DNA from 4 places in the Neobacillus sp. BF23-41 genome. Region 3 is predicted to be linked to each of the others. Evidence: predicted binding sites of a transcription regulator. Region 3 holds the regulator's gene; each other region holds the start of a gene.
The links. Region 3 encodes Rex, which represses fermentation and respiration genes when NADH is low (regulators of the CRP and FNR family bind a similar motif). Its sites were predicted from a motif close to TTGTGAAATATTTCACAA; they were not measured.
Positions count from the first base shown of each region.

Region 1: AB7942_RS02645 (TIGR04053 family radical SAM/SPASM domain-containing protein) is a predicted target of Rex. The motif match lies at 3,438-3,455, and genes of this name have one in related genera.
Region 2: qoxA (cytochrome aa3 quinol oxidase subunit II) is a predicted target of Rex. The motif match lies at 1,797-1,814, and genes of this name have one in related genera.
Region 4: AB7942_RS11055 (formate/nitrite transporter family protein) is a predicted target of Rex. The motif match lies at 3,289-3,306, and genes of this name have one in related genera.

Region 1 is NZ_JBGBPR010000001.1:551,956-559,520, reverse strand. It holds gene AB7942_RS02675 (DegV family protein) at 1-333, opposite strand, end outside; gene AB7942_RS02670 (YitT family protein) at 458-1,300, shown strand; gene AB7942_RS02665 (DUF3813 domain-containing protein) at 1,471-1,656, opposite strand; gene AB7942_RS02660 (hypothetical protein) at 1,658-1,810, opposite strand; gene AB7942_RS02655 (Cof-type HAD-IIB family hydrolase) at 1,923-2,738, opposite strand; gene AB7942_RS02650 (metal-sulfur cluster assembly factor) at 3,016-3,324, shown strand; gene AB7942_RS02645 (TIGR04053 family radical SAM/SPASM domain-containing protein) at 3,535-4,659, shown strand; gene AB7942_RS02640 (Crp/Fnr family transcriptional regulator) at 4,741-5,439, opposite strand; gene moaA (GTP 3',8-cyclase MoaA) at 5,802-6,818, shown strand; gene ric (iron-sulfur cluster repair di-iron protein) at 6,892-7,565, opposite strand, start outside.
Region 2 is NZ_JBGBPR010000011.1:164,619-172,183, reverse strand. It holds gene qoxB (cytochrome aa3 quinol oxidase subunit I) at 1-801, opposite strand, end outside; gene qoxA (cytochrome aa3 quinol oxidase subunit II) at 791-1,753, opposite strand; gene AB7942_RS17815 (iron-sulfur cluster assembly accessory protein) at 2,128-2,430, shown strand; gene AB7942_RS17810 (Hsp20/alpha crystallin family protein) at 2,493-2,915, opposite strand; gene AB7942_RS17805 (spore germination protein) at 2,928-3,170, opposite strand; gene AB7942_RS17800 (spore germination protein) at 3,191-3,457, opposite strand; gene AB7942_RS17795 (Cof-type HAD-IIB family hydrolase) at 3,674-4,429, shown strand; gene AB7942_RS17790 (cold-shock protein) at 4,552-4,752, shown strand; gene AB7942_RS17785 (YwbE family protein) at 4,877-5,074, opposite strand; gene AB7942_RS17780 (hypothetical protein) at 5,067-5,270, opposite strand; gene katA (catalase KatA) at 5,670-7,130, shown strand; gene AB7942_RS17770 (CBO0543 family protein) at 7,275-7,565, shown strand, end outside.
Region 3 is NZ_JBGBPR010000017.1:4,302-11,866, reverse strand. It holds gene AB7942_RS21580 (2-hydroxycarboxylate transporter family protein) at 1-368, opposite strand, end outside; gene AB7942_RS21575 (response regulator) at 486-1,193, opposite strand; gene dcuS (DcuS/MalK family sensor histidine kinase) at 1,171-2,790, opposite strand; gene AB7942_RS21565 (sulfite exporter TauE/SafE family protein) at 2,986-3,738, opposite strand; gene ystJ (NADP-dependent malic enzyme) at 3,965-5,212, opposite strand; gene AB7942_RS21555 (redox-sensing transcriptional repressor Rex) at 5,371-6,027, opposite strand; gene moaC (cyclic pyranopterin monophosphate synthase MoaC) at 6,064-6,561, opposite strand; gene AB7942_RS21545 (ABC transporter ATP-binding protein) at 6,739-7,565, shown strand, end outside.
Region 4 is NZ_JBGBPR010000005.1:226,919-234,483, forward strand. It holds gene AB7942_RS11045 (bifunctional metallophosphatase/5'-nucleotidase) at 1-1,056, opposite strand, end outside; gene AB7942_RS11050 (VanW family protein) at 1,241-2,242, opposite strand; gene AB7942_RS11055 (formate/nitrite transporter family protein) at 2,431-3,255, opposite strand; gene AB7942_RS11060 (methylated-DNA--[protein]-cysteine S-methyltransferase) at 3,689-4,228, shown strand; gene AB7942_RS11065 (SH3 domain-containing protein) at 4,262-4,516, opposite strand; gene AB7942_RS11070 (SH3 domain-containing protein) at 4,646-5,797, opposite strand; gene AB7942_RS11075 (hypothetical protein) at 6,212-6,637, shown strand; gene AB7942_RS11080 (dienelactone hydrolase family protein) at 6,792-7,565, opposite strand, start outside.

The DNA of each region.
Region 1 (7,565 bases), on a different contig from region 3:
ATTTGGATATTTTTCCTTCACTTGGTCAAGAATCATAACAGCGGTTGAATATGTACCAGATAATGCTGAAGAAAAAGCTATGTATATCCCATCTTCATCTTTTTCTGCCATTTTGGTAAATACTTCCTCAAACAGAAGTGGGGAGACTTGAGATGTTTTTGGAACAACGCCATTACGTATTGCCTCATAGACGGTGTTTGGATCAATTGTTTTTACATCTTCAAATTCTTTGCCATTAATCTCGACTTTTAAAGGAAATAAAGTAACATGATTCTCTTCATAAAAACTTTTTGGTAAATCGCATGCGCTATCAGCTAGTATTCTTACCTGCATGAAGCTCACCTGCTTTCAGGCTAATTTATAGTTTCAGTTTATCGGTTTCACCATAAAAATACAATTAGCAATCACCACAAAAGTATTAATGGATTGACAATCACATAAAAAGGGGGAAATTGAAATGATATGGCTCCAGGCGCAAAAACTGGCAGTGGTGGCAGCGGGCTCATTGTTAAGTGCGTTAGCGATGAATTTATTTTTAGTACCGGCAAATATTTATTCAAGTGGATTTACTGGAATAGCACAACTACTTTCAAAGGTGTTAAGTGACTATACTCCTATCCATGTTTCACTAGGGTTCTTATTATTATTGCTGAATATTCCTGTGGCCATTTTAGGCTGGAAAAAGGTAGGGAAATCCTTTACCGTCTATAGCTTTATAAGTGTTGCCCTGTCCTCGTTGTTTTTAATACTAATTCCTATTAAACAAGTTTCGAATGATATTCTTCTAAATGCTGTTTTTGGTGGTGTCATCCAAGCTGTTGGCGTCGGGATTACGTTAAAATGGGGAGCTTCAACAGGCGGAGTAGATATCATTGCAATGGTTTTATCGAGAATGAAAGACAAGCCGATTGGACCCTATATGTTGGTTATAAATGGAGTGATTATTATAACAGCAGGATTTTTGTATGGCTGGGAGAAAGCCCTTTATACACTTGTTACTTTATATACTTCGACTAGAGTGATTGACGCCATTCATACTAGACATGCAAAACTCACTGCAATAATTATTACCAAAAAGGCTGATGTCATGAAAAAAGCAATACAAGAAAAACTTGTAAGAGGAATCACGATTTTACCAGCAAAAGGTGCGTTCTCAAACGAAGCAAGAGAAATGTTGATGGTAGTTATTACACGCTATGAGCTCTTTGATTTGGAAAGGATCCTTAAGGATGTGGATCCCAATGCCTTTACAAATATCATTCAAACAACCAATATCTATGGATTTTTTCGTAAGGAATAAAAAGAAAAGCGGAAGCGCCTTGTCCAGGGGCGACAGGCATAAGACGAGCCGGCATGAAGGTTGCTTTTTAACCTTCAGGACGGATTGGCTGATGACCCCGAGCCCCTAGGCGCTATAGCTAGACAAAAAGAAAAGCGGAAGCGCCCAGTTAGGTGCCTCCGCTTTTCTTTTTAAGTCATCTGTTCAAGCTCTTGTTGCATTTGTTGGAGCTGTGCTTGCTCTGCTACAGTCGAATTTGCATAAGCAGAACTTAATGCATTTTTAGCTTTCGCGACAGCAGAATCAAGATCAGCTGGGTCGGCAGACTTCGCCATCTCAACAAATCTTCGTGCTTCTTGGAACAATTGGTTTCCCATGTTATATTCCTCCAAGCGAGGATTCTTGCACATTGGACATCTTCTGAGCTTCCGCTTCAGCGTAAGTCATGTGATAAGGAATACGTTCAGCATGCTTACTGACCGTATCCACTCCTTGCTGGACAAAGCGTTTTGATTTGTTTCGTTTACCCATTCGAATCCCTCCAATATGCTCATAGCTCATATTGAAACAGCAACGCTGCCTCAAAAAATAGTATGTACCAAAAGGGGGAGGTTCATTTAGGTAAACAATGGTGAAATGAGTGTTAATATTTTATATTTAACAAATCTGCCAAATATTGAGCAACACCATCTTCTTCGTTACTTAGAGTGACGTCATTAGCAATATTTTTCGCTTTGTCGATTGCGTTTCCCATGGCAATCCCATGCCCAGCAAATTCAAGCATTTCAAGGTCGTTGTCTTCATCGCCAAACGCAATAATTCTCTCAGCGGGAATACCATAATAATCAGAAGCCTTTTTTAACCCCACAGCCTTACTTAAGCCAACCTTTATAATTTCAACCACATGCCATGGAGCGGCCCAACTGCGATGATCGATAACTTCTGCATGGACGGCCGATAAGTGTTCGCGAATTATCTTTAATTGATCCTCCTCTGTATGAATTAATAAACTCGTGGGTGAATCATTTAAATAATTTGCCAGATCTCCCGTAGTGATTTTTGGATTGCCAAAGTTGAAAATATCTAACAGCTTTTCATCGTGATAATGGAAGTAAACATCATCGATCACTTCGGCAATTATATTATGGAAGTGGAAACTTCTGCACGCTTCCACAATTTCTTTTGCCACCTTTATATCAAGAGGTTCATGATAAAATCCCCAATCAGGTTTTCGAGGGTGATGCATAAATGCTCCATTGAAATTGACAATCGGTGTGTCTAAATCCAATTCCCGATAGTACATCTCACTGGAACGATAAGGCCTTCCTGTTGCAATCATAACGATATGACCTTGTTCTCTTGCTTTTTTAATAATTCCGTGTGTTTTTAATGATATCGTTTTATCATCTTTTAATAATGTCCCATCTAAATCTAATGCAATTAAGTGTCTATCTGTCATAATAACTCCTTCTAATTATAATTTTCATCGCTAATAAAGTGCGTCGCTTTAGGAAAAAATTTATATACATGTTACACTGCAATTATGCATTTAATACTTAGTGGAATTTCTTATTCCTATCTTTACTATGTTAACAATTTTATATCTAAACTGTAAAAAAATTCACACCAAAAGATATAAAAAAACTATATACTTTTTTTAACTAAGTCTCAATCTTAGCATGCTTGATCATTTGCTATAATAGAGTGGGACAAGATAATGAAGGAGTGGATCAAACATGAATGAAGAACTAAAAGAAAATATCATGGGTGCCTTAGAACTAGTAATTGACCCTGAACTAGGGGTAGATATTGTTAATTTAGGATTAGTATATAATGCTGAAATGGATGAAGAAGGAAATGTAACGATTACCATGACGTTAACTTCAATGGGCTGCCCACTTGCTGGAACAATTGTTGACCAGGTTAAACGGGCATTGGCCGACATTCCGGAGATCAAAGAAGTAGAAGTAAATATTGTTTTTAATCCTCCATGGAATAAAGAAATGATGTCACGTTATGCGAAAATCGCATTAGGAATTCGCTAAGCTTAATTAGAGGCTTTTGAACTCTCAGTAAAATAAGCGTATTTTTTAGAAACAGCAGATTTTCTGCTGTTTTTGTATTTTTCTTCACGTTTCAGACATATCTAGCATACTGAATGTGAGATAGTTCACTTTTTTCAAATATAAACACCTTTATAATACAGATTAATAAGGCTGTTGGATTTGAATAGCCGTTATTAGGAGGCGTTTCATATGGCTATTAGCCGAGATTTTAATAAAGACCCTTTTATCGTAATATGGGAACTCACTAGAGCTTGTCAATTAAAGTGTCTACACTGTCGTGCCGATGCACAGTATAAAAGGGATCCACGTGAACTATCATTTGAAGAAGGAAAAAATTTAATTGATCAAATATATGAAATGAACAATCCGATGCTTGTTTTTACTGGCGGAGACCCGCTGATGAGAGAAGATGTTTTTGATATTGCGAAATATGCAGTTGAAAAAGGCGTACGGGTATCAATGACCCCAAGCGCGACACCAAATGTAACAAAAGAAGCAATTGAAAAAGCAAAAGAAGTTGGTCTTGCTCGCTGGGCATTTAGTATTGATGGTCCTAGGGCTGAGATTCATGACCATTTTAGGGGAACAGCTGGATCATTTGACCTTACCATGGAAAAAATAAAATATTTGCATGAAGTTGGATTACCAATTCAGATTAATACGGTGATTTCCCGTTACAATATTGACTACCTTGATGAAATGGCAAAAATGGTTGAAGATTTAGAATGTGTGTTATGGAGTGTTTTTTTCCTAGTGCCAACAGGAAGAGGTCAACAATCAGATATGATTTCTCCAGTTCAACATGAAAAAGTATTCAGATGGCTATATGATTTAAGTAAGCGCGTGTCTTTTGATATCAAAACAACAGAAGCCATGCACTATAGACGTGTTGTGATTCAACAAAAAATGCGCGAAGCGAAGGAAACAACAGATGAGATTGAGTATTTAAGTGCATTAACAGAAAAAGGATTAACAGGCTCTATCGATGGTTTAGGACGAGCACCAAAAGGTGTTAATGATGGTAATGGTTTTGTTTTCATCTCCCATATTGGCGATGTATATCCAAGCGGACTATTACCCGTTAAAGCTGGTAATATCCGGGAAACGCCATTAGCTGAAATTTATCGTGAATCACCAATTTTCCAATCACTAAGAAACCCAGATCTTTTTAAAGGGAAATGTGGTGTCTGTGAATTCCGTCATGTTTGCGGGGGATCAAGGTCTAGAGCTTATGCAATGACTGGAGATTATCTAGAAAGCGAGCCATTCTGCGTTTATATTCCTAAATCATTAAGAGAAAAGCAAGAACAGTAATTAAAACCGATAAAAAAGGCTGCCTTATTATAGTGAGACAGCCTTGCGTATATAGATAACTGCAAATAAGTATAGGCTAGCCTATTCGATATTGCAATAAACGGCAGAACAATTTTCACAGTCGATTTCATTTTTTAAGTATTGTAAATCCAATATTGAAATCTTTCCTTTTTTAACTGAAATGATTTTATCTTTCTTTAGTTCACTAAGTATACGGTTTGTACTCTCACGTGATGTACCGCAGAAGTTGGCAAGTTCTTGGTTGGTTAACGGCAGATCTATTAAGATTTCATTATCTTTTTGAATACCATAACTATTCGACATACGGATAAGTGTTGAGAAAAGGGCACCTCGTTTTCCATTTAAAACGAGGTCGCGAAATTTTGTTTGTGTTTTCCGGAAATGATCACTCATCCATTTCATAAATTCAAAAGCAAGCTTACTGTTTTGGAAAATTTCACTTTCGATTATATCCTTTTTTATTGCTACGATTTCTCCTTCTTCAAGAACCATTGCACTTAATAAATATCTGGGGTTATCAGTAAATAGGGTTAATTCCCCGCATATATCATTTTCTCCACAAATTCTTAATGAAAGTTCACGGCCATCTGAAGTAATTTTACTGATTTGAATTTTGCCGGAAATGATAATGTAAAGTTCTTCCGCAAGCATTCCTTCTTGAAATAAAAAGCTTCCTTTTTCACTTTTAAATTTCCGGTCTGCAAATTTAAGCAATTCTTTTATTTCAATTGAATGAGTTGGTTTCATTATTGCTGTCATCAGCTTCACCTCAATGTGTCATATTAACAATCATCTATTTTCCATAGTGATCAATGTTTAGTTTGTTAGTACCATTTTATCTCATGAGGAATCAATAAGAAGAAGTAAACAATGACAATATAGTGAAAACTCATATGAAATTAATCATGTTTATTTATTTTCTATTTGAATTATCGTTTAAATGAATAAAATCTGTAGAGGAAATTTTTTTCCAAAACAGTTATTTATAGATTGTAAAACATCTGCTAAGATAAGAATTGTATTAAAAAGTATTGTTATAGTGAATAAAGTAACAGTTTTTTTATCTAAAGACTGGTACACTGAATATCATTAGGTTCCAAAAATAATGGAGTTGATATGGAATGGAAAAAACCATTATTAAAGATAAATTAAATAGACCATTGCATGACTTAAGAATTTCTGTGATTGATCGATGTAATTTCCGTTGCCAATACTGTATGCCAGCAGATCAATTTGGTCCTGATTTTGAGTTTCTTCCTAAAAGTGCTTTGCTATCCTATGAAGAGATCGAACGAATAGCGAAAATATTTGTTAGTTTGGGTGTGGAAAAAATTCGCCTAACTGGAGGAGAACCTCTTCTTCGAAGAGATATGCCCATTCTTGTTAAGAAGCTGTCAGCTATTGAGGGCTTACTTGATATCGGATTAACGACGAATGGTGTGCTCCTGCCGAAATTTGCCAAAGATTTAAAGGAAGCAGGACTCAAAAGAGTAAATGTCAGCCTTGATACCCTAAACGATGAATTGTTTGGCCAAATTAACGGGCGTGGGGTTGGAACTGGGCCAGTTTTGGAAGGCATTGAAGCAGCGAAACAAGCAGGTCTTGGGGTCAAAATAAATATGGTTGTCAAAAAAGGTTTGAATGATACTGAAATTATTCCAATGGCAGAGTACTGCAAGGAGAACAGTCTGGAGCTTCGCTATATAGAATTCATGGATGTTGGCTCCACGAACGGCTGGAAAATGGATGATGTTATTACAAAAAAACAGATTTATTATTTGTTAAAAGAACAATTTGATATTGAACCTGTTGACCCAGCCTACTACGGAGAAGTGGCGAAGGTGTACCGCTATAAAGATAAAGATGTGAATGTAGGATTTATCACGTCTGTTTCGGAATCGTTTTGTTCAAGCTGCACTCGTTCTCGACTTTCAGCGAATGGTCAGATTTTTACTTGTTTATTTAATGGGAATGGGCATGATATCCGTAATTTTATGAGAAACGGTGCCTCTGATGAAGAAATCCGTGAGCGGGTGAGCGCCATTTGGAATGGACGAGATGACAGATATTCAGACGAACGAACAGCCGAAACGCACAAAAACCGTAAAAAAATAGAAATGTCCTATATTGGTGGTTAAACTCTCTTCCATGAAGAGAGTTTTTTTGTAGAAAGAAACAGCCCGCTTTAAGAAAAGCGGACTGTTGATTTTATTAAAGATACCTAGGAAATAGGATGTTGTTTTCAAGATGCACATGCATAAAGGTTAATCCTTCTAACGCTTCCAAGCGTGCATATACTAATCGGTACGTACCGCATGCATCCAGAGGTAGAGTGTAGTCAGAAGTTACTGCACGGATCTCTCTTAAAATTTCACCGGCATGGTCATGTTCTTTTTCTAATTCAACAATCATTGCAATTGCTTCTTCACGATTCTCCACGGTTCCATCTGCAAGCTGCTTAATTAATGGGAATACAACAGCTTCCTCTTTCGCCATATGCTCCATCAATTCTTTTTTGAATTCATAGAAGAGTTCGTAAACCTTAAGTAACTCTGGATGGTTATCTCCATGGACACGTGAAACCTTCGTTACATAGGGACTTAGCATAGTTAGTTCCTCTTCAGATACACGATGGTAGTTTGAAATAACATGATCAATAATTGTAGTTGAATCAGAATTAGTCCAAACCTCAACATCTTTCTCGGTGTTTTCGTATTTATCAAAAACTTCTTTTAATTCATCTAACAAAGTATCAAGGTTAAGCCTAGTTTGAGCAACTGCTTCTGTTAATGAGATATTACCACCGCAGCAAAAATCGATTCGGTTCTTTTTAAAAACATCACTTGTTTTAGGTAATTCGTTAACAATATCTTTAACTAATGAAT
Region 2 (7,565 bases), on a different contig from region 3:
CATACCGCCACCGCTTAAGGTGAAGAAGTGCGTTCCAAAGATCCGGTCAAAGGTCATCAAGGCAAGTGCAACAGTGAAAATTGGAAAGGAAGCCACAATAATGACAGATGCAATGAATGAAGTCCAAGTAAACATTGGCATTTTCATTAGTGTCATACCTTTAGTTCTCATTTTTAAGATAGTTACGATAAAATTAATTCCTGTCATTAACGTACCAATCCCGGCAATTTGCAGGGCAATAGCGTAATAGTTATTTCCGATCCCAGGAGTAAATTCTTTACCTGCAAGAGGGAAGTAGGCTGTCCAGCCGGCATCCGGGGACCCTCCAATAACAAACGAAATATTAAACAACATAGCACCACTAAAGAACAACCAGAAGCTTAGAGCGTTAAGTTGAGGGAATGCCACGTCACGCGCGCCAATTTGCAGCGGGATTACCACGTTCATTAAACCAATTAATAATGGCATTGCCGCAAACAAAATCATGATCACACCGTGTGTGGTAAAAATTTCATTGTAATGCTGCGCATCTAAAAATTTCATCTCTGGACGAGAGGTTTGAGCCTTCATTAAAAGACCATCTACGCCTCCCCGGAAAAACATCAGCACACCAGAAAGGATGTACATAATCCCAATTCGTTTATGATCAACGGTTGTTAACCATTCTCTCCAAAGCCATTTCCATTTCTTTAAATAGGTAACCCCTGCTACAATTCCTATCATTGTTAATAGAATAGCAATCTGAGAACCTAGTATTAATGGGTTGCCGACAATAAAAAAGTCATGCCAATTAATGCCCATCGTGCTCACCTCCATCTGATTTTTCGCCCATGTCCATAGAATGCCCATTTGTTTCTTTCTCTTTAAAAATCTTTCCTTTGACGCCATGTACTTCGTACAATTCAGGATTTGTATAAGTTTTAGAATTCATATCAGCATGATTTACCCAGGCTAGATGAGTTCCAAGGAATGTTTCACGACCTAAGTGTGTAGGTTTTAGAAGTTGATTGTATTTCTTTTCTGTTAACTTAGGGGCAGTATCTTTGACATCCTTAACCCACTTTTCAAAGGCTTGCGGGGATTTCGCTTCAACTGTAAATTCCATTTCTGCATATCCCTTGCCGTTAAAGTTTGTATTTCTACCTAGAAATTCTCCAGGCTTGTCTGCTGTGAGATACAACTCTGTCTCCATTTTGTTCATGGTATACTTTTGACCACCTAAAGCAGGAACCCAGAACGATTGCATTGTACCAGCAGAGGTTAACTTAAACTGTACCGGAGTGCCAGCAGGAATATTCACATAGTTCACTGTCTCGATCCCTTGTTCTGGATAGCTAAAAATCCACTTCCAATCAGCTGATGTTACATTAATGGTAATAGGTTTTTTATTTTCATACCCGGCAGGTACTTTCTCTAATTTATATATTGTTTTAACAGTAGGAATCGTTAAAGCAATGACAATCAGAATAGGAATGACAGTCCAAATAATCTCTAATTTTGTACTTCCGTGTTCTTCAGGCGGTTCGTAATCTGCATTTTCAGGTTTCGCACGATATTTCCAAATGATATATCCAAATAAACCGAATACAACGACAACCACCAACAGCATAAAAATAAGTGACCAGTTAATTAATTCTAGAATGTCACGTGCGGCAGGGCCTTTTGGATCAAAGACGACCATATTCGTACAGCCGCTTAAAAGTAAAGTTGGTACTAAAGCTAACAGTGGAATGATGTAGCTTTTTTTAAACATGAATATTTCTCCCTTCTAGAATGTTCATTTTTTGATATGATTATCGTGAATTCATTCACAAACAAAACAAGACTAATTCATTCCTTCATTGTAATAGATGTAAGAATTTAAATTAATTATCATTTAATATTAATTAGTCTGTATGTATTTCCTAAAATCTATATTATCAACATTGCTGTGATGTTAATATAGGTTTTTGGATTAAATTGTGACAAATTTGTTAAGGTTTTAAAATCCCTTACTAGGAAAAATTAGGTAAGTTGATTTTACAAAAAGTGCATTTATGACTTTTGTTGTTTCAAAGCTAAACATTGTCTATTTTGGATTTAAAGTGGGATAATATAAAGGAATACATAGATAGAGGAGAGTAAAAAATGAAGGTAAAAGTTAATCGGAATGCAGCAAAAGCATTGAAGAAAATGATGGAACAAGAAGAGGCACAAGGGAAATTGTTTCGAGTATATGTGACAAGTATCCACGGAGACCACGCCCATTATGAATTAAAGCTTGATACACCAACAGAAAACGATGTAGTGGTTACAAGTGATAAAGAAATTGACTTTATTCTTGATAAAAATGATCCGACATTAAATAATATCTGGATTCAATATTTCCAATTACCAAAAGAAGAATGGCTAATTACCAACCCAACAATGGGCGTTCATCATCACCATTAATAAAACAAGAAAAAACGCTTGTGAGTTCACTGCGTTTTTTTTGTGACTATTTTCTTTTCTTTCTATTGACTATTATTTAACACACTTTTTCGAGGATATGATATATGAAGTAGTCCATTATAAATTTGTGTTTGCATTAAATGAACATATGTTGGTTCTGGAAGTTCAATTACACGTTCAAAATCACCATATATTCGCTCTCTTTTCATTTCCATTTCAAATGGTAGAACCGGCTTTATTCTGCCATTAATTTTTAAATGTGTATTTGTGATTAAGTTAATTGAAAGATCTTCTTGATTTACTCCAGGTATTTCAAAAATAATAAAGTAATAATTTTCATTTTGATATATATCAAATTTTGGATTACATACCGCTTCTCTAAAAAATTCATCAGGATGTTTTTGCTTAAGTACACTAGACCAAAAATTGCTCTCTCTATATTCATTTGTAATCTCTAGCCATTTTCTCATTTTTTCTATATCCATCTTACTACTCCTTTAAATTTGATTGGCGATAGGCATAGAAGGGTTAGCTATTTGATCCTGATCACTAATATCTGGATCTATATTGCCTGAGTTCATAAGAGAAGAAGCAGGTGAAAAATCACCTAAAGAAAAATTTGCTCCGACAAATTTACTATTGGCAGTATGGCTGTTATGCACAGTGGGACCTATATCAACATTTCCGTTTTGCGTAGCTCCATTAATCTTAAAATTTAAAATATTTATTTGAAATGGCATATCATATAACCCCTATAATGTTAGATTGGTAGTACAGGTTGAATGGGTTTATTTACATTAGCAACATCAGTAGTTCCAATTGAAGTTTGATCATTGACGTCAGGATCATTTAATAGGTTTTCCATCATTGCCTCAGTCGGTGAAGTGTCTCCATATGAAGCATTAATTCCTTGTGATTTAGTATTGGAAGTGGGACTATTATGAGATGCTTCCCCTATAGTTATGGAACCATTACCCGAAATACTATTGATTTTTAAATAATATAAATTGATTACAACCGATGGCATCTTTAAACACCTTTCTATCCTTTGGCTTATGGGTACTATATGCGATGGTGTGCCTATTTGTTACTTAATGGTTGTTGTATTAGAAATGTTTTGGATTTCACTTGACTCTTCTTTGTCTACCGTAAATATATTATGTAAACTTAATTATTTGATTAATTTTTAGTAATGGTGTTAATCTTATAGATGGAAAAGTAAGAAGGGAGCACTTTAATACATATGGATAATTTTAAAAATGATGTTGAAATCAAATTAGTAGCACTTGATATGGATGGCACACTATTAAATAATAAAGGCCAGATATCGGAAGCAAATCGCCAGGCAATTAAAGCAGCAAAGGACAAAGGAGTTTTTGTCGTACTAAGTACTGGACGTTCTGTGATTACTAGTCGAGAGCATGCTGATTCATTGGAGCTAAATTCATATTTGGTAACGGTAAATGGAAGTGAGATTTGGGATGAGAAACGGGAACTAGTGGAAAGGAATTTGGTTAAATCGGAGCTGGTTGAGTGGATGTGGGGGTTAACGCAACAGCATAACACAAAATTTTGGGCGATTAGTACCGAGCGTAATTGGCATAATGAAATGCCGGCTGACCTACATACACTGGAATGGATGAAATTTGGCTTTAATATCGATGATGACGCAACAAGAGCACTAATCTTTAATGAATTACAGGCTAAAGGTGAATTTGAATTAAGCAATTCAACCCTGAAAAACATTGAAGTAAATCCAGCTGGAATTAATAAAGCGAAGGGACTTGGGATTGTTTGCAGCCGATTGGGTTTGGAAATGAAAAATGTTATGGCCGTAGGAGATAGCCTTAATGATTTAGCAATGATCAAAGCTGCTGGTTTGGGTGTAGCGATGGGAAATGCTCAGGATACGGTAAAGGAGTCTGCGGACTGGGTAACAGCAACCAATGAAGAAGATGGTGTAGCGCAGGCAATCCGTAAATGGGTGCTGTCAAAATAAAATATGGACGATAAAATTTTTAGGAATTAGTTTGGTATATGCAATCCATAAATGGGTAAAAATAATTAGGCAAGTCAATTTGCAATTTACATGTAATTGTTACATGCTAGGAGGCTACAAAAATGGAACATGGTAAAGTAAAATGGTTTAACGGTGAAAAAGGTTTTGGATTCATTGAGCGTGAAGGTGGAGAAGATGTATTTGTTCACTTCTCAGCTATTCAAGGCGAAGGATACAAAACATTAGATGAAGGTCAAGAGGTTACGTTTGAAATTGAAAGTGGTCAGCGTGGACCACAAGCAGTAAACGTCCGTAAAGCATAATGACCCGCCGATAAAACAGGCCCAAGCATTTGGGTCTGTTTTTTATTGGAAAAACCGTTCTGTGTGAACAATGAATGAGCGTCCCATTTACAAAAAACCCTCTACATAAATGTAGAGGGTTGGTTTAACGATTGATTTCCTTGACTCTGCCAACTTGACCATCCGTTAGCCGTACTTTAATTCCATGAGGGTGAAAACTTGACTTGGTCAATATATCCTTAACAGTCCCCTCAGTGAGTTTCCCGCTTCTTTGATCTGCTTTTAGGACTATTTTGACTAAAGTCCCTGGGACAATGTCTACTCTATTTTGACCACTAGACACCCATTTTTCTCCGTGAATTACTTACTTTTTTAGTCTGCTGGCTTTGCAGCTTTTTAGTTGCCTGTGAGCTATTCGAGCTTGAATTCCCAGCGGCTGATTTGTTTTTCTTATTTTCCAGCTGTTGTTTCATCGCTTCCTGCAGACTTATTTTCTTCTTAGGTTCTTCCTGTGGATTGGTTTGGTTTATATCACTCATAAAAAATCCTCCTATTATAGTGTTAACTACATTATAAGCTATTTTCGTCCAAATTAAAATTTAACCATTAATTCTTTAACTTGCCTTAAAATGTTCATATTCTTTAAAATATTCTTATAAACAATCATACTAAAATATGGTAGAATGAACATGAGTGACGTCCGCGGACAATTTTAATCACAACTAAGGGCTTACTAACATTAAAATAAAAATTTTTTGGACGTTATTTCTCATTTTTGGAATAACGTCCTTTATTTTTAATACCTATGTAATAGTGGGTACATGTTATCCTGTTGATAATCAATACTAATTTATAATAATTATAATTTAGTATTGATTTTAATAAGATTTATATTATAATTTGTTTAAGCTTTAAAAAATAGTTTACGAGGTGATCAAATGGGTAATGGTAACAAACACTTAACTACAGGAAATGGAGCACCAGTCGGTGATAATCAAAATTCTATGACGGCTGGATCACGTGGACCAACATTGATTCAAGATGTACATTTACTAGAGAAATTGGCTCACTTTAACCGTGAGAGAGTTCCTGAGCGTGTTGTCCACGCCAAAGGTGCCGGAGCACATGGCTATTTCGAAGTGACAAATGACATGTCAAAATATACAAAAGCAAAATTGTTTAATAGCGTTGGAAAACGTACACCTATGTTTATTCGCTTCTCAACTGTTGCAGGTGAACTTGGTTCAGCTGATACAGTTCGCGATCCGCGTGGCTTTGCTGTTAAGTTTTATACGGAAGAAGGAAACTATGATTTAGTAGGGAACAACACGCCAGTCTTCTTCATTCGCGATGCGATTAAATTTCCTGATTTCATTCATACTCAAAAAAGAGATCCAAAAACCCATTTGAAAAATCCAACTGCAGTTTGGGACTTCTGGTCACTGTCACCTGAATCCTTACACCAAGTTACTTATTTAATGGGTGACCGAGGACTTCCAGCAACACTTAGACACATGAATGGCTATGGCAGCCATACCTTTAAATGGGTTAATGCGGATGGAGCGGCAGTTTGGGTCAAATATCACTTTAAATCCGAGCAAGGTGTTAAGAATATGGCACCAGAGCTTGCTGGTAAGTTAGCTGGTGATAATCCTGATTACCATACGGAAGACTTATTTCATGCAATTGACAAGGGTGACTTCCCAGCATGGAGACTCCATGTTCAAATCATGCCTTTTGAAGATGCTGAAACGTATCGCTTCGATCCGTTTGATGTCACAAAGGTATGGTCACATAAGGACTACCCATTAATCGAGGTTGGACGCATGGTGCTCAACCGTAATCCAGAAAACTATTTTGCAGAAGTCGAGCAGGCCACATTCTCTCCTGGAACAATGGTCCCTGGTGTTGAGGCTTCGCCGGATAAAATGCTTCAAGGCCGACTATTTGCTTATTCGGATGCCCACCGCTATCGTGTAGGACCGAATCATAATTTGCTTCCAATTAATCGTCCAAAGGTAGAAGTAAATAACTATCAACGTGATGGGGCGATGCGTTCCGATCATAATGGTGGTGGTTCGGTTTACTATGAGCCAAACAGTTTTGGAGGACCAAAGGAAGAACCTGAAAATAAACAAACTGCCTTCCAGGTTAATGGACTTGCTGAACAAGTAGCCTATGATCAAAATGACCACTACACACAAGCCGGTGATTTATATCGCTTAATGTCAGCAGACGAGCGGGCCCGCTTAATTGAAACAGTTGTAGGCGCAATGAAGCCAGTTGAGAGGGATGACATAAAGCTTCGTCAAATTCAACATTTCTACAAAGCAGACCCAGAATATGGTGAGAAAGTAGCTAAAGGGTTGAATCTAGCTATTCCTCAAGAGGTAAAGTAACTATTAAACTAGTAAAGGCCGTTCATTTAGTTGAGCGGTCTTTTTTCATGTAGTGAATTCAGAGGATTACGGTTATTCCTTATCGTGTTATAAATACCAATTAATTGGAAAAAATAATAACAATAAGTGATAAGGAGCCTGCTCGTGAATCTTAACTTGATGTATGGTGCGATATTTATTTTTTCAGCAATAAAATGGGGCGATTGGAAAAATTGGAAATCTTATTATCCAACCTTTCTCTTTTTAATGGTAGGTGATTTGGTTTATCAATTTTTATTTTATAAGCATAGTATGTGGGAATATGTACCTGTAAGAAGTGATAAAAGCTGGGCTAAGCACACCCATATTGCTTTTTTGATTATGTTAATTAAGTATCCTGCAACTATTAGCATGTTCCTTGGTAATATGCCCAAGGCAGCATGGAAGAAACTAGTG
Region 3 (7,565 bases):
TTGGATGTTTTCATCAACTGGGTAACCGCATTCATTCCAGTTGTGTTAATTACACTAAAATAGACTAATATAGACGGAATCAAGAGTGCTAAAATGGCAGGGCCGCCGATATCCTTCAAAATCGGAATCCTCATGCCAAGTTCCCCGAATAAAATACCCATGACAATAATAATTGCAAAGCCGCCAATCATATCAGCTGGAAGCAATTTATAGACGGCTGAAAAGTAGACAACAGCTGCGATAACAATATAAAGCGGCAATGGAACTACCCCTAATTTCACACTGCCAAATTTACCTAAAATCCCTTTCTTTTCTTCCTTTTCCCCCGGAACAACCGTAAGCGGTTGCAACTTTCTTGCTGGTTCCATAAGCTCATCCCCCTAGCTATTTATGTTTCTATCATAGATCCAATTAAACCGCTTTCATAGCTTATGTAAATTTAATAAGGTTTTTGTAAATAAAAAAAGTAAGCAGTTTTAGTCTGCTTACAAAAAGGTTTTGATAAGATGTTGTTTCAATTGATTAAATTCATGCTGATATACGGGTCTTCCCACTGTACCGTAGATTACCTTAACGTCTAGGATCCCAATTTCCTTTAAAAAATTTAAATACTTACGGACCGAAACTCGAGAAATTCCGACGACCTTAACTACGTCCTCTGTTGAAAACGAGGCATATTTTAGCTCCTGAATCGCTTCCCAAATTTGTTTTAGGGTATCTTTTGTTAAACCCTTTGGTAAATCTTCGATAAGAGGCCTATCCTCTCGGTGCAGTAATTGATTGTCCAATACGTCTTGGTTAATCACTTGTTGAGTTTGAATAAACTTTGTTTGATCCTTATATGCAACTAATGCTCTACTAAAGCGTTCAAATTCAAAAGGCTTAATTAAATAATCAACGGCTCCGTATCTTAAAGCCTTTTTAATCCGCTCCATATCAGATGCTGCTGAAATAATAATAACATCGGTCTCTTTCTCATTTTCACGAAGGTAGGTTAACAGCTCTAATCCTAGTTTCCCCGGCATAAATATATCCAATAAGATAAGATCGATTTCTAGTTTTTCAATTTTCTCAATCGCCTCATCCACGGATGCGGCCATTGCCATCAAGGTAAATCCATGAACTTGTTCAAGATAGCGTTTATTAAATTCAGCCACCATTGGATCATCTTCAACAATCATTACCCGGATCATTCTGGTCCCCCTCCCCTTCATATGGTATATACACGGCAAAAACGGTCCCTTTTCCAGGCTTCGATGAAAGAATTAATTCCCCTTCCAACTTCTTAATAGCTTGCGAAACGAGATACAGTCCTAACCCCCTATTTTCACCGTTTGTGGAGAATCCTTTGTTAAAAATTTGGTTTTGCAGTTCTTCACTTATCCCTGCCCCCGTATCTTTTACTTCGATTGTTAAAATATCATCGCCATATTCGAATTCTACTGCTATTTTTTTAACCATACAACCATTCATAGCCTCGATGGCATTATCAATTAAATTGCCAACAATGGTTATAAGTTCGTGTGTCACATCAGAAACAGCGGGCTGCGGAAGAGGCTGCTCACAGGAAACTGATAACTCTGCCCCTGATTCCCTTGCATAACTCAACTTTCCAATTAAAAAGCCAGCTAATACAGGGTCCTTTATCTTTTTTGTCACAAAGCCAATTTCGCTATTTCGATGGTCAACCGTTTCACTGATATATTCGACCACTTTTTCATAATAACCTGTATGGACCATTCCCAAAATAACATGAAGTTTATTCATAAACTCATGGGCCTGAGCCCGAAGTGCGTCAGCATATATTCTAACTCCGGTCAGTTGTTCAGCAAGCACCTGTATTTCTGTTTTATCCCGAAAAGTAGCAATCGCGCCGACTACCTTATTACCAACGATCACAGGGACTCGGTTGGTTAAAATGGTCATCCCATTTATATTCTGTTCTTCATCCAATTCAGGTTTACCAGTTTTTAATAAATCACCCAAGCGAGTAGATGACATATATTCTTCGATATTTGTCCCCATCGGGTTATCTTGCAGGCCTGCTTTATCGAACAGCTTTAAGGCCGCTCGATTGACGAGTGTTATGTTAGACTGTTGATCAACTGCCACAATTCCCTCACGCACCGATTGAAGCATCGCGCTGCGTTCCTCTAATAATTTAGCAATCGCAAATGGCTCAAGCCCAAGTAGGATTTTTTTTATATATCTGGCTAAAATCACGGCCCCGAGAACACCGATTAAGATACCAATCATCGTCCCAATATAGATCCCTATTCTGCTCTTATTGACGGCCGTTTCCACATTATCAAGAGAAATCCCAACGGCTACTGCCCCGATCTGTTTCCCATTTGCATCCTTAATCGGCGTAAAAGAACGTAAAGAAGGTCCTAGAGCTCCTTTTGAAATAGATTCATGCTCTTTCCCTTTTAGTACCGGCCCTTCATCTCCACCCTTGAATTGTTTGCCAACTTCTTTGCTATCAGGATGGGATTTACGGATCCCCTTCATATCCATCACAACAATAAAGTAAACGTTTGTCACTTTTCTCATTTCATTCGCAAACGTTTGGATTTCCTTTACATCCCGTTCTCCACTCATCGCATCAATCACAAGCGGACTATGAGCAACCATTCGAGCCACATTTCTCGCCTTCTCAGCCTGACCTTTTTCCGTCTCCTTAGCAATTCTCGAACTGATAAGTAAATCTGTTATCAAAAGTGAAAAAGTAACCACCATACACACAAAGACAATAATTACCGTCTGTAAACTCCATCTTCCCTTTCTCATATTTCCCTCCATCTTTGAGAAGGCGACAGGCACCATTCTGATTTCCACCTGATGACATACTAACCAACAGGGTTAGTAAACGCAAAAAGGCTGCAAAGCATTCTTATGAAAATACATTGCAGTCTAAAAGCTTTCTTTAACTTAGGCTGGCCTGAGGATTAATTTTCAAAGTTAACCATCCTTGCGAATGATGCCTTAACTTATGAGCAAAATAGCTCCTGCGATAATAGGGGTCAGGACCATCGCACTTTTTAATACAGGCTGCGGAGCAAGGGCTGTAAACTTAGCCCCGACATAGGAGCCAATCATCGTTCCTCCTACCACTTCAACTAACAGGGTTAAATTCAGGTATCCTTCGAAATAGTAGCCGATTCCTCCTGCTAAAGCGATTGGCAAAATAACGAGCATTGTTGTACCAACTGATTGTTTAAGCGAAAGTCCCATGATGACCAGCAACCCGATTTGAATGAACGGCGCAGCACCTATCCCAAATGTACCAGACAACAATCCGGTAACCAACCCGACGACTGCCGCTTTCTTAATGAGAAGCAGGTTGCCAGGTTTCACTTTTTTGTTGTTTGCCTTTATTTTTTGAACAATAAATAAGCGTACAACCAGTATTACAGCCGACAAAAATAACATCCCTGCTGTTAACCAATGCAAAGAATGGATCGGAATCAAACTGGCTAGTTTTGAACCTAAATAGGAGGCAACTGCACCAAATCCACCGACGATTAAACCGGTTTTAATTGAGATATTTCCTTGACGAAAATGACTGTAGGCACCTGACATGCTCGTAAACACCATCGCTGCTAGTGATGTCCCTAACGCCATATGTATTGGTACTCCAAAAATAACTGTTAAGATGGCAATAATAAAGCCGGAGCCGCCCGCCCCAACAAATCCTAATAATATCCCAAGCACAAACATCGTCAGCACAATCGCCAACTTCATCCCCTCCGATTGCAAAACCCTAGATGTCCTTCTAGGAAATGTTAAAATTACTTACCTAAAAACGTGCTCATACCCACCGATTTAAAAAAGAAAAAAACTATCATTCATTATTGTACTAAAAATTTAAAAGGTATATTGGAAATATGCCCTAATTCCCAAAATTTGAAAGACTACCTCTAGATTGAGGTAGTCCTCCCTTAAAAGCTTGATTTTACTCGACCTAAACATGAACTGGTTGTTTTGCTTCCGCTAGTGCTAATAGGCGTTGTTTAATTTCCTCAACATTGACAATTCTTTGAGCTACCCCTGTTTCCATTGCAGCGGAAGCAACTGCTGCTGCTACTTGTGCTGCGACCCTAGGGTCAAAAGGGTCTGGAATAACATGATCAGCATGAAGTTCTTCATCTGAAATTAATCCAGCAATTGCATAGACCGCGGCGAGCTTCATTTCCTCGTTGATTTCCTTTGCACGGACATCTAAAGCGCCGCGGAAAATTCCTGGGAAAGCAAGCACATTATTAACCTGGTTCGGAAAATCAGAACGTCCTGTACCCACTACAAGTGCTCCTGCTTCTTTGGCCGCATCGGGCATAATTTCCGGTACTGGGTTGGCCATGGCAAAGATAATCGGGTCACGGTGCATAGAACCAACCATTTCCTTTGTAACGGCCCCAGCTGCTGATACCCCCACAAACACATCTGCGTCAAGGAACGCATCGGCTAACGTTCCTTGTTTTTGCCCGCGATTTGTCATTCGCGCCATTTCATCTTTGAATCGATTCATTCCGAACGGGCGGCCTTCATAAATAATTCCTTTTGTATCACATAAAATAACATCCTTCACGCCCATATGCAGCAGGAGCTTAACAATTGCTACTCCAGCTGAACCTGCTCCGTTTACGGCAACACGAATATCTTCAATTTTTTTATCCGCTAATTTTAATGCGTTGATTAGACCAGCGGCTGTTACAATCGCGGTTCCATGCTGGTCATCATGAAAAACAGGAATCTCGCAGGCTTGGCGGAGGCGGTCTTCAATTTCAAAGCATTGCGGCGCAGCAATATCCTCCAAGTTCACTCCGCCAAATGTTGGTTCTAGCAGCTTGACGGTTTCTACGATCTGGTCTGTGTCAGTGGTGGCCAAGCAAATGGGAAAGGCATCAACATCTGCGAACGATTTGAATAACACGGCCTTTCCTTCCATCACAGGCATCGCAGCTTTTGGTCCAATGTTTCCAAGCCCCAGGACCGCTGTCCCATTGGATACAACTGCGACAAGATTGCCCTTCGAGGTATAATCATAGACTTTATTTTCGTCTGCATAAATGACCAAACATGGCTCTGCCACACCGGGTGAATAGGCAAGGCTTAAATCTTTTGCATTATGTACTGCCACCTTAGAATAAATCCCAACCTTGCCTTGGTGTTCCTTGTGCATTTTTAACGCTTCATCCCGTAAAATTGACATTGAATTTCCCCCACTTCCCGGCTAGTAACCGCTTGCATTTTATCTACCTACATCTTAGTGCATAAGAAAGTATTTTTATAGATTATGTAATTAAAAAAAGCAGGGATTTAATATACAAAAGGCCTTCCACAAATTTTGTGGAAAGCCTTTTTAACTAATTATTCTTCATCTATTTCGACCGTTGGATAATGCTTTAAAAAGTAGACTAGCGATTGAAGCTCCACAGCCAAGTCAATATGATGGACCCTTATTAATGGTGGAACATTTAACCTCGCTGGAGTGAAATTTAAGATCCCTTTTACATTCGCTTGGACCAGTCGATCGGTTATCATTTGAGCGGCAGGAGCCGGAACCGTTAATATCGCCACTGAAATATTAGTTTCTGATAACACCTTCTCTAAATCATCCATAGGATGAACGGGTACCTCGCGAATCATAGTTCCCATTTTGTCGGGATCCACATCGAAGGCGCATTCTATTTTTGTGTTATTATTTTTTAAAAAGTTATAGTTTAAAAAGGCAGTCCCAAGATTTCCGACTCCTATTAAGGCAACCTTAGTTAATTCATCCTGATCTAAGGTCTTTCGGAAGAAGGATATTAAGTAATTAACATTATACCCATAGCCCTTTTTTCCTAACGCACCGAAATAGGAAAAGTCGCGGCGAATCGTTGCTGAGTCTACCTTTACTGCTTCACTCAATTCCGCTGAAGAGACCCTTTGCTTGCCTGAACTTTGCAGGTTTTTTAGAAATCGATAATAGAGGGGCAGCCGTTTTGCTGTCGCCTGTGGTATTTTCGTTGTTTCATTACTCATAATCTCCCACACCCCATGAATGGTTTAGTTAAAAATTTATTTAACTCTTTCATCTCTTTTAAAATCACCGTTTTTACCGCCTGTTTTTTCGACAAGATACGTCGGTCCAATTACCATACCTTTATCAACGGCTTTACACATATCATAAACCGTTAAGGCACATGCGGATGCGGCTGTTAACGCTTCCATTTCTACGCCTGTGTTCCCCTTCGTTTTAACGGCTGCAGCAATATATAATTGATAGTTCTCATCCTTATCCTGTTCCCAAGAGAAAGAAATATTAACACCTGTTAATGGAATCGGATGGCACATTGGAATCAAATCCCATGTCTTCTTTGCTGCCATGACAGCTGCTATCTGGGCCACTGCTAAGACATCGCCCTTCTTCATCTCATTATTAGTTATTTTATCATAAATTTCTTTACTAACGGTAATGCTGGAATGAGCAAGCGCCGTACGTGCCGTTTCCGGCTTATCACTGACGTCGACCATTTTTGCTCTGCCTTCTTCATTAAAATGCGTAAATTCTGCCATATAAAAAATCCTCCCATCAAATCATACACTATTTTTCCTTATATGTGTGTGAAACTTTGAACTATATATTACATTTTATGTCGGTTTAAGACTTCACTCCGCTAATATGGCGAGCAGTTTATTGCCGACATACCGGGAATAAGGTACACTTATCCTATGTAATAGAGGTGAATGAGAATGATTTTGCTACAGGTTAATCAATTACAAAAATATTATGGTGCTGACCTTATTTTATCGAATATTAAGCTCGAATTACAAACTCGGGACCGTGTTGCCCTTGTTGGACGCAATGGGGCGGGAAAATCGACATTATTGAAGATTATAGCCGGACACTTGTCACATGATGGCGGAGAAATCATCAAGCCAAAAGAGGTGACGATTGGCTATTTAGCTCAAAATACTGGGTTAGAATCATCATTATCCATATGGGATGAAATGCTGACGGTTTTTGAACCGCTGCGATTAATGGAAAAACAACTCCGCACACTTGAAGAACAAATGGCTGATCCCCTCGTTTTTGAAGACAGTGGCAGGTACGAAAGAATCCTAAAAGAGTACGATCATCTTCAGGTCAAATTTAAAGAACTGGGAGGGTATCAGTATGAGGCAGAGATGCGCTCCGTCCTTCATGGGCTGAATTTCCATGACAAATCCTTGATGATATCTAGTTTAAGCGGCGGGCAAAAAACTCGTCTAGCCCTTGGTAAACTCTTGTTAACCAGGCCTGATATCCTAATATTGGATGAGCCCACAAACCACCTTGATATTGATACGCTTTCCTGGCTGGAGCAATATTTACAAAGTTATCATGGGGCGATTTTGATCGTTTCCCATGACCGCTATTTTTTAGATAAAGTTGTTACTCAAGTTTATGAAGTTTCCCGTAAGCAAATCCAAAGGTTTACAGGCAACTATAGTTCTTACCTTGATCAAAAGGCGGCAAATTATGAGCGTGATTTAAAGCTTTTCGAAAAACAACAGCAAGAGGTCGCGGATCTCCAAGA
Region 4 (7,565 bases), on a different contig from region 3:
TATCTCAAGATCAACATCAGAGAAAGCAGTTCCATAGGAATAGGATTGAACAACTAGTTTATTGTCAATCGTTGCGTTCATATAGGCATGATTATGGCCGCCGAAGATGATATCCACTTCATCGTCGACCCGGTTTGCGATATCGACAAGCTGCCCTACTGGATTTTCTCCGTTTGGACCTGATGTACCAGGGTTATGTGCTAAAACGACAATCGATTTTACCCCTTGTTTTTTCAACTCCGCTACATTCCGATTAATTGCTTCTACTTCATCCGTGAAATGTAATCCTGCCACACCGCTAGGGACAACAAGCTTTGGAGTCTCAGTAGTTACCACACCGATAAAACCAATGGGCATCCCATTTACTTTGATCACTTGATAAGGAGGGAGAATCGTTTTTCCTGTTTTCTCATTGACCACATTGGCAACAATCCATGGGAAATTTGATCCAGCGAAATTTCCTGTTTTCGGATGTGTTCCCCCTTTAATAAGGCGCATCAGTTCCGTTAAGCCTTCATCAAATTCATGATTACCAACAGTACCGATGTCAAAACCCAGTTTGTTCAAGATCTCGATTGTCGGTTCATCCTGTAAAAGGGCCGACACAGGGGGGCTGGCTCCCACCATGTCTCCATCTTGCACCAATAGAGTATTTTTATTTTCAGCCTCACGCTGTTTTAAATAGGCTGCTAAATAATCCACTCGACCAACCGGTTTCCCATTTACTTTCCGAGTCACATTTAATTGGCCATGCAAGTCATTAATCCCTAATAGTTGGACCTGAATGAAACGAATATTTGCGGCCGGTGGCTTTCCCTTTTTGGGATTGACCGTTTCTGGACGGTTGGATTTATGTCCATGATATGCTTCAGATAACCCTTGATTCTTTCCATTCGAAGGTTTCTGTCTGCTAACCTCTACAACTTGAGGCCTATTAACAGTTTGAAATTGATGATCCATATCCCTTAGGGCATGAGCAGTAGCACTTTGATTTCCCGTTATCTCCACCAGTGCTAGGATCGATAAGGAAAGAAGCGCTTTTTGAAACAATTTCATACTATTCCTCCTACAATTTTCTAAAAGAACCAAGGGTATTTTTCGCATTCCAGTTAAGGAATATACAAAATTTTCTATTCAGTCAAAGATAATAACCCGCTATTAATCTTCAACTTAAACGTTGAAGATTAATAGCGGGTTATTATGTTAAAAATATTAAAAGTAGTAGTTTGGTGCCTGACACTCACGAATGTTTGGCGATCAGACTTTGGTAGGCTACTGATGTTCTTACTTCAATGGTCAGGGTTCCCTTTTTATAAATGGATTTGATAATAAATGGAGCACCAGTGTTGTTCTGAAATTGAAAGTCCGGTCCACCATAAGATACGGTTGCATCTCTGCCAGCAGGTACATACCCAACCGACAAGGAATGGTGATGTTTTTCAATATAACTAACACCTACCTGATCCACTGCATTGAACAGGGTTGATGACGTCTGGCAAATTCCTCCGCCGATACCGTCGACTAGTTGCTTATTTACAATTTCCTTCGCCTTTTGATATCCATGGGCGGCATCACTTGGACCAACAGTGGTATTAAATGAGAAAATATCTCCCGCTCCGACAATGATATTATTAATGGCCTCGGCCGACAGCTGAATATTCTTTGAACGCCCTACAACTACGCTATTAAATCTCGTTGTAAAGCTTGCTACGACAACTTCCCCTAACTGGTCAACATCCACAGGCTTATAACCGCTCTCGGTCACATATAAAGGTAGTTCAATATCTCCACCCGTTGCCGATGCTGTTATGACCTTTTCAACTAACTCTGATTCCTCTAAGATAATTCTAGGTTTGCCTTTAATGATTTGACCATTGGGGCCAATCTTATCAAGAACCATTCGTTGGTCATATCCTTTGGTACTTTCCGTCCCTCTTGCTAAATCCTTTGCCCATTTTTCAAGTTCCTTTTTGTAGGTTTCATTATCGGTTCCAAAACCCATTTCCACCGGTAAAAAGGTTTCCAAAATAGCATTTGTATTCGGATCAATGACATTTACTTTAATTGGTTTTGGTTCTTCTTTTTGTGGTGGTTCTGGTGGTGTTTTATTGAGCTTTTGTTGTCCTGGTTCAGTTACTTTTTCTTCAACTGTCTTTTCTGTATTCATTTTTTCTGTACATCCGGCAATAATTAATAAGCTACAAATTAATAAAATTGATACTAGCCACGAGCTCTTTGTCATTTCCCCCAACCTCTTATCCTTTATTTTCATGCAGTAAATGCTGACCTCCAAACGAAGTCCATTCATTCTTGGATTTTATTCCCGTTTGCATGTCAATATGACTTATAAGTATTGATTAATATGCAAAAAAGCCCCTTAGATGTAAGGAGCTTTATCAGTGAAGATATATAATTTTTTTAAGCTGTAAATTATCTTACGCTGCTTTTCATCATTGGTTGAACCACTAATGGTTCCGAATATGTGGGTTCATTTTTCTTATAGGCGTGCCAATATGCGAGTGCGATAAAGACAGATCCGCCAACCGCATTGCCTAGAAAGACAGGGATAAAATTTTCAATATATCCTAGCCAAGTAAAATGGCCGGCAAATATCGCTGCAGGAATCACAAACATATTCGCTACAACGTGTTGGAATCCGATTGCGACAAATGCCATCGTTGGAAACCAAATACCTGCAATTTTTCCGACCATATCGTTTGCTCCATAACAAAGCCACACTGCCGCTGCCACCAGCCAATTACAGCCAATCCCCGAAACGAAGGCTTGGAGAAAGGTTGCTTCTAATTTATGGTCAGCAATACTAATCGTTCTTTCCAAGAAGGGGCCTGATTCGGTAAGTCCAACCATATGTCCAAAAAAGTATGCTACAAAAATGGCCCCGATAAAGTTACTGACCGTAACAAGAAACCAGTTATAGACAACCTGTCTAGTGCTAATCTTGTTCGCCATTCGAGCTAGAGGCACAGCCATCATATTTCCTGTTAATAGCTCACCACCTGCAAGCAAGGTGAGGATAAGGCCGATTGGGAAGACAGACGCACCAATCAAACTGCTTAACCCCTCTAAATTTCCTGTTAAAGTTGCTGTGACACGGATGAAAAGTAAATAACCTAAAGCAATGAAGGCACCTGCTTCAAAACCTAATATCAGGGTCTGTAAAGGAGGGTATTTTGATTTTTTCACTCCATTTTCAACGGTAATTTCCATGATTGTTTCGGGTTTACTATATCCCATATGATATACTCCTTTTTAAATGAACCATTTAGTATGTGAAATATTTAACATACTTCTATTTTATAACAAATTCTTTTAAAATCCTGTGAATATTTCTTTAACTATTTTAGAGCGCTTACATTTACCTTTGTAATCTTGCTTTTATATTCAAAATATCTTACTTCCCTTTCTTAATAAAGGTATACTGATTCTGAGGTGATATGGTGAAGAGTGTAAAAACACCACAGGAGTTACGGACGGAGACGAATGGTCTAACAGAAGAAAGATGACAGGCAATTATCAATAATGTTCCTTCATATGATGATAAACCAGTATGTTAGTCGGTATCCCTAACCCAGCCCATTTTGCTACACTTTTATAAAAAATAACCAGCCATACTTCATCAGCGTATCGTCAAATGATCCGAAAGGAATAAAGAATGGAGGTTTATACAATGGAAAAGAAAATTTATTGGAGTTTGTTTATATATGGTCCATGGAAAATGTATCTCGCAGCAACGGTAGATGGACTTTGTTATGTAGGTTCCGATCATAAGGACTTAGAAGAACTGGTGACTTGGGTTCAAAAAAAACTCCCGCATCACCTTTTGGAGCGTGATGATAGTAAATTACAACCTTTTGTAGACGAATTCACCGAATATTTTCAAGGAAAGCGCACGTCTTTTACCTTTCCAATTGATTTTCACGGGACTCCCTTTCAACAATCTGTTTGGAACGTATTAAATGAAATTCCCTATGGATGCACACATACTTACTCAGAAATCGCGGAACTCCTGCAGAAACCTAAATCGGTACGTGCCGTTGCCGCCGCAATTGGGGCAAACCCGATATTAATTACTGTTCCTTGTCATCGTGTGATTGGTAAGAATGGGAAATTAACTGGTTTTCGCGGCGGTTTAGATATGAAGGAAAAACTGTTAGATTTGGAAAAAGAACCCTCCAGTTTGAAAGGTGTAATCACACATGCTAAATAAACCAAAAAGGCAGAGAGAAAGTCTCTGCCTTTTTTATTTTATATATTTACTTGAAACATAACCTGTTGCTTTACCAAATTTGATTTTTTTCCATGAACCTGTTGTTGAGACAATGGTTACTGATTGATTTTTCTTTAAAGTACTTATTACCTTGCTTTTGGTTGATGTTGTTGCACGTACATTAAGACGTGATACAGTTACTTTTCCCTTTTTTGGTTTGACCACTATTTTTACAACGAAAGTAGTTGTCACGCTCGAACGGTTTTTAGTTGTGTCTGTCGCTGCCATCACTACAGAGTATTTCCCATTTCCAAGGGAGGCAGTGCTGTATCCTAGGTTGATTGTACCTGCTTTTGTTATAATGTCCTTTTTCAGGTAGCTAAGGGTTTTACCAGTACTATTTTTTAGCGTGTGAAATTAATAATTAATCCATTTAGCTCCCATTTTAGTGGAAATTTGATACCATCCATCTCCACGGTCAGCCAAGACCTTTACTTTTTGTGGAGTAATCTGCCCGTATGTCTTAGACGATATGGATGGTTTGCTATACAATTTTTCTTGTTTTTTTACTTGTAGATATTTCAATGGTTTTGGATTAATATACACCCATTTAGCTCCTAAGGAGGTATGAATCATGTACCATCCCTTCCCGCTATTCTTCATAACCTTTGCAGTTTGCGGTGTAAGCACACCGCTATTTTTCAATAAAAGACTTGGCTGTTCATATAAATTAACATCGTATGTAATCTTTATATTTGATAAGATCGGCATAAATGGAAGTATAAAGAGATTTTTATTTCCACTTTTTATCCATCCAAAACCTTTTCCATATTTAATTTTGTACCAATCACCAGACTTTGCAGAAATTTCAACTCTATCCTTTAAAATGACCTTACCTATTTTTGGTGAATCATTATATGGGAAGTTTTTCACATCGAGACTAGGATTGATAGTTATCATACCTTTTACTAAATATGTAGTTTGTACAGCTGGAGGTACCACGTCATTGACTTTCGGCGGACTGATATTAATCAATTCATGATGAACGCCATCCCTGCTAGTACTAATAAATTTAAGGCCCACTTGCTTCGCTAGCTTTAAAAGTGATGAATTTACATAGTGTAATCCATTTAAAGGCTTTCCTTTATTGTCAAAAACAATGGCATCAAATGCTATCCCCTTCGTATGAGGCGCTTTGGCACTGGGCTTAGCAACTAAAGGCCCCAACCCATGTTTGGTCTTTTCAGACCTTTTACATGTTGACGAAACGCCAGTAACAATTTCATAAAAGTGATTTTGATATTGATATGGTCGATAGGCGGAATTGTATTGAATCTTCCAGCCTTTTGCTTTCAGCAGTTTTTCATAATTAATTTTCGCCCTGAGTAGATTTGGGTGAATATTTTCCCATATGACCATTTCACCCTTCTCCATTCTTAATGCGACTGGATCAGTTAATGGTGTTACCCCCTTACATGTACTTGCTTGCGCCTTTTCTCCTGGAAAAATCAATGGGAAAAATAATCCTAACACAATGATATAAAAAGTAATTTTAGCAATAAACTTCATTTTTCCTCCTCGCATGTGATTTTCTGATTAAATATGACTCTATTATTATATCAAAATTTACAAAATAATCTATAATTTTACAAGGGAAAGATATCCATTCGTGATTTTTCGTATTTTATGAAAAAATTTAGTTTTATCAGTAACATAATCTATTAAAAAACGACAAACGCTAATTGAACACTGAGTTCGTGAGAAATAAGTTTTCCGACAAATATCTACATATCTCGAGTTGAATCAGCAAACACATTCAAAATATGTTATAATAGAAATAACCTACTGATTTTTCAGTGAGTAACACTAAGGGGAGTAGCTCCTAATCGACTCAAATAGCCATAAGTTTCTTAAAAACTGACTCATTGGAAAATCAACTTAATGACTCGGCAACAGAATTTAAAATATAGAAAGGGTGTTTATATGGAAAATTTTATTGAAACGGTTTATTTCTTAGAAAATCCTGAAAAGAATATTATTAAATTTGCAACTGGCACCCAGCTGCGCTATGAGGATGTAATAAAAGAGGTTTTTGGCGTAGCCTGTATCAATGATTTGCATATGATGATCCAATATAACAAGAGTTTTCAGACAAGCATTTGTAACAGTCATGGCATTAGTGAAAAGAAGATAACTCTTGATAAAATCCTTCGTGTCGCTTCAAAACTGGACATGCTTCGTCTTAAAAAAGAATTGATGGACCAAAAGAATAACATCCTATATGAAACACCTGCAGATAGTGATTTAGCCATTACTTGCCCTTTTGATGCCACCATTAAGCTTCAAGAAGGTATTTTCCAATGGGATGACAGCAATTTTTCATATAATGCAGTGAAAACTGGTGCCTAATACCTTTGTGGGTCAAATTACTCACAAAGGCTAGGTGCCTTTTTTTTCGGGAGATGTGGTCCTATCAAGCAAATTAAAAAGCACCATCCAAAGAGTTTGGACAGTGCTTTTATATCACATAGTTAGAAATCGGTTTAATTCGGTGCGATACATTCTAAGTAGTTGTTACTCTATTCAAAAACGTTAGCGTCCTTGCAAAGGCATCCCTTGCATATAAAGAATTATAGGTGGGGTTTGTATCATTATAATAAGCGTGCTGGGCATTAGGATAGATAATTGCTTCAAATGATTTACCATGTTTCTTCATTTCTGCCTCGAAAACAGGAATTAAGTTAGTGATATTCTTATCTTCCCCGCCATAGAATCCGAGCACTGGACATTCGATATTGGCAATATTTTGTTGTGGCGGACGTCCGTAAAATACAATTGAGCCCGCATGTTTAGGATCCTGAGTTGCAAGTGCTGCCGATAGTGCCCCACCTAAACAGAAGCCAACAGAAGTAACCGGCATTCCTTTTGTCTTTTCGAATGAATTCCGTGCATATTCAGCTGAATCTTTTAAGATGCGGATGAATCTCTCAGATTTTCTTGGATCTAACATCCCAAACAGTGTAGTTAACGTGGTGCGCAGTGTCTCTTGTTTTTCAGATGGCTGCTGTAAGATTGCACTTTCACGGTCAGAGGAATTGAACCATGATGTATGTGGAATGGAATGTAAAAAACTTTTTGCTTCAACCATCCTCTCCTCACTAAGTTCCTCTGATCGCACACCATTATCAGCAAATAAATCTGGTGCGATGGCAACGTAACCAGCCACTGCAAACCGCTGGGCTACATCTTGAATATGAGCATCTACTCCCCATATTTCTTGGATAACAAGGACAGTTGGTCGTGGTTCATTTACCGGTTCAATTGAAGAAATATATGC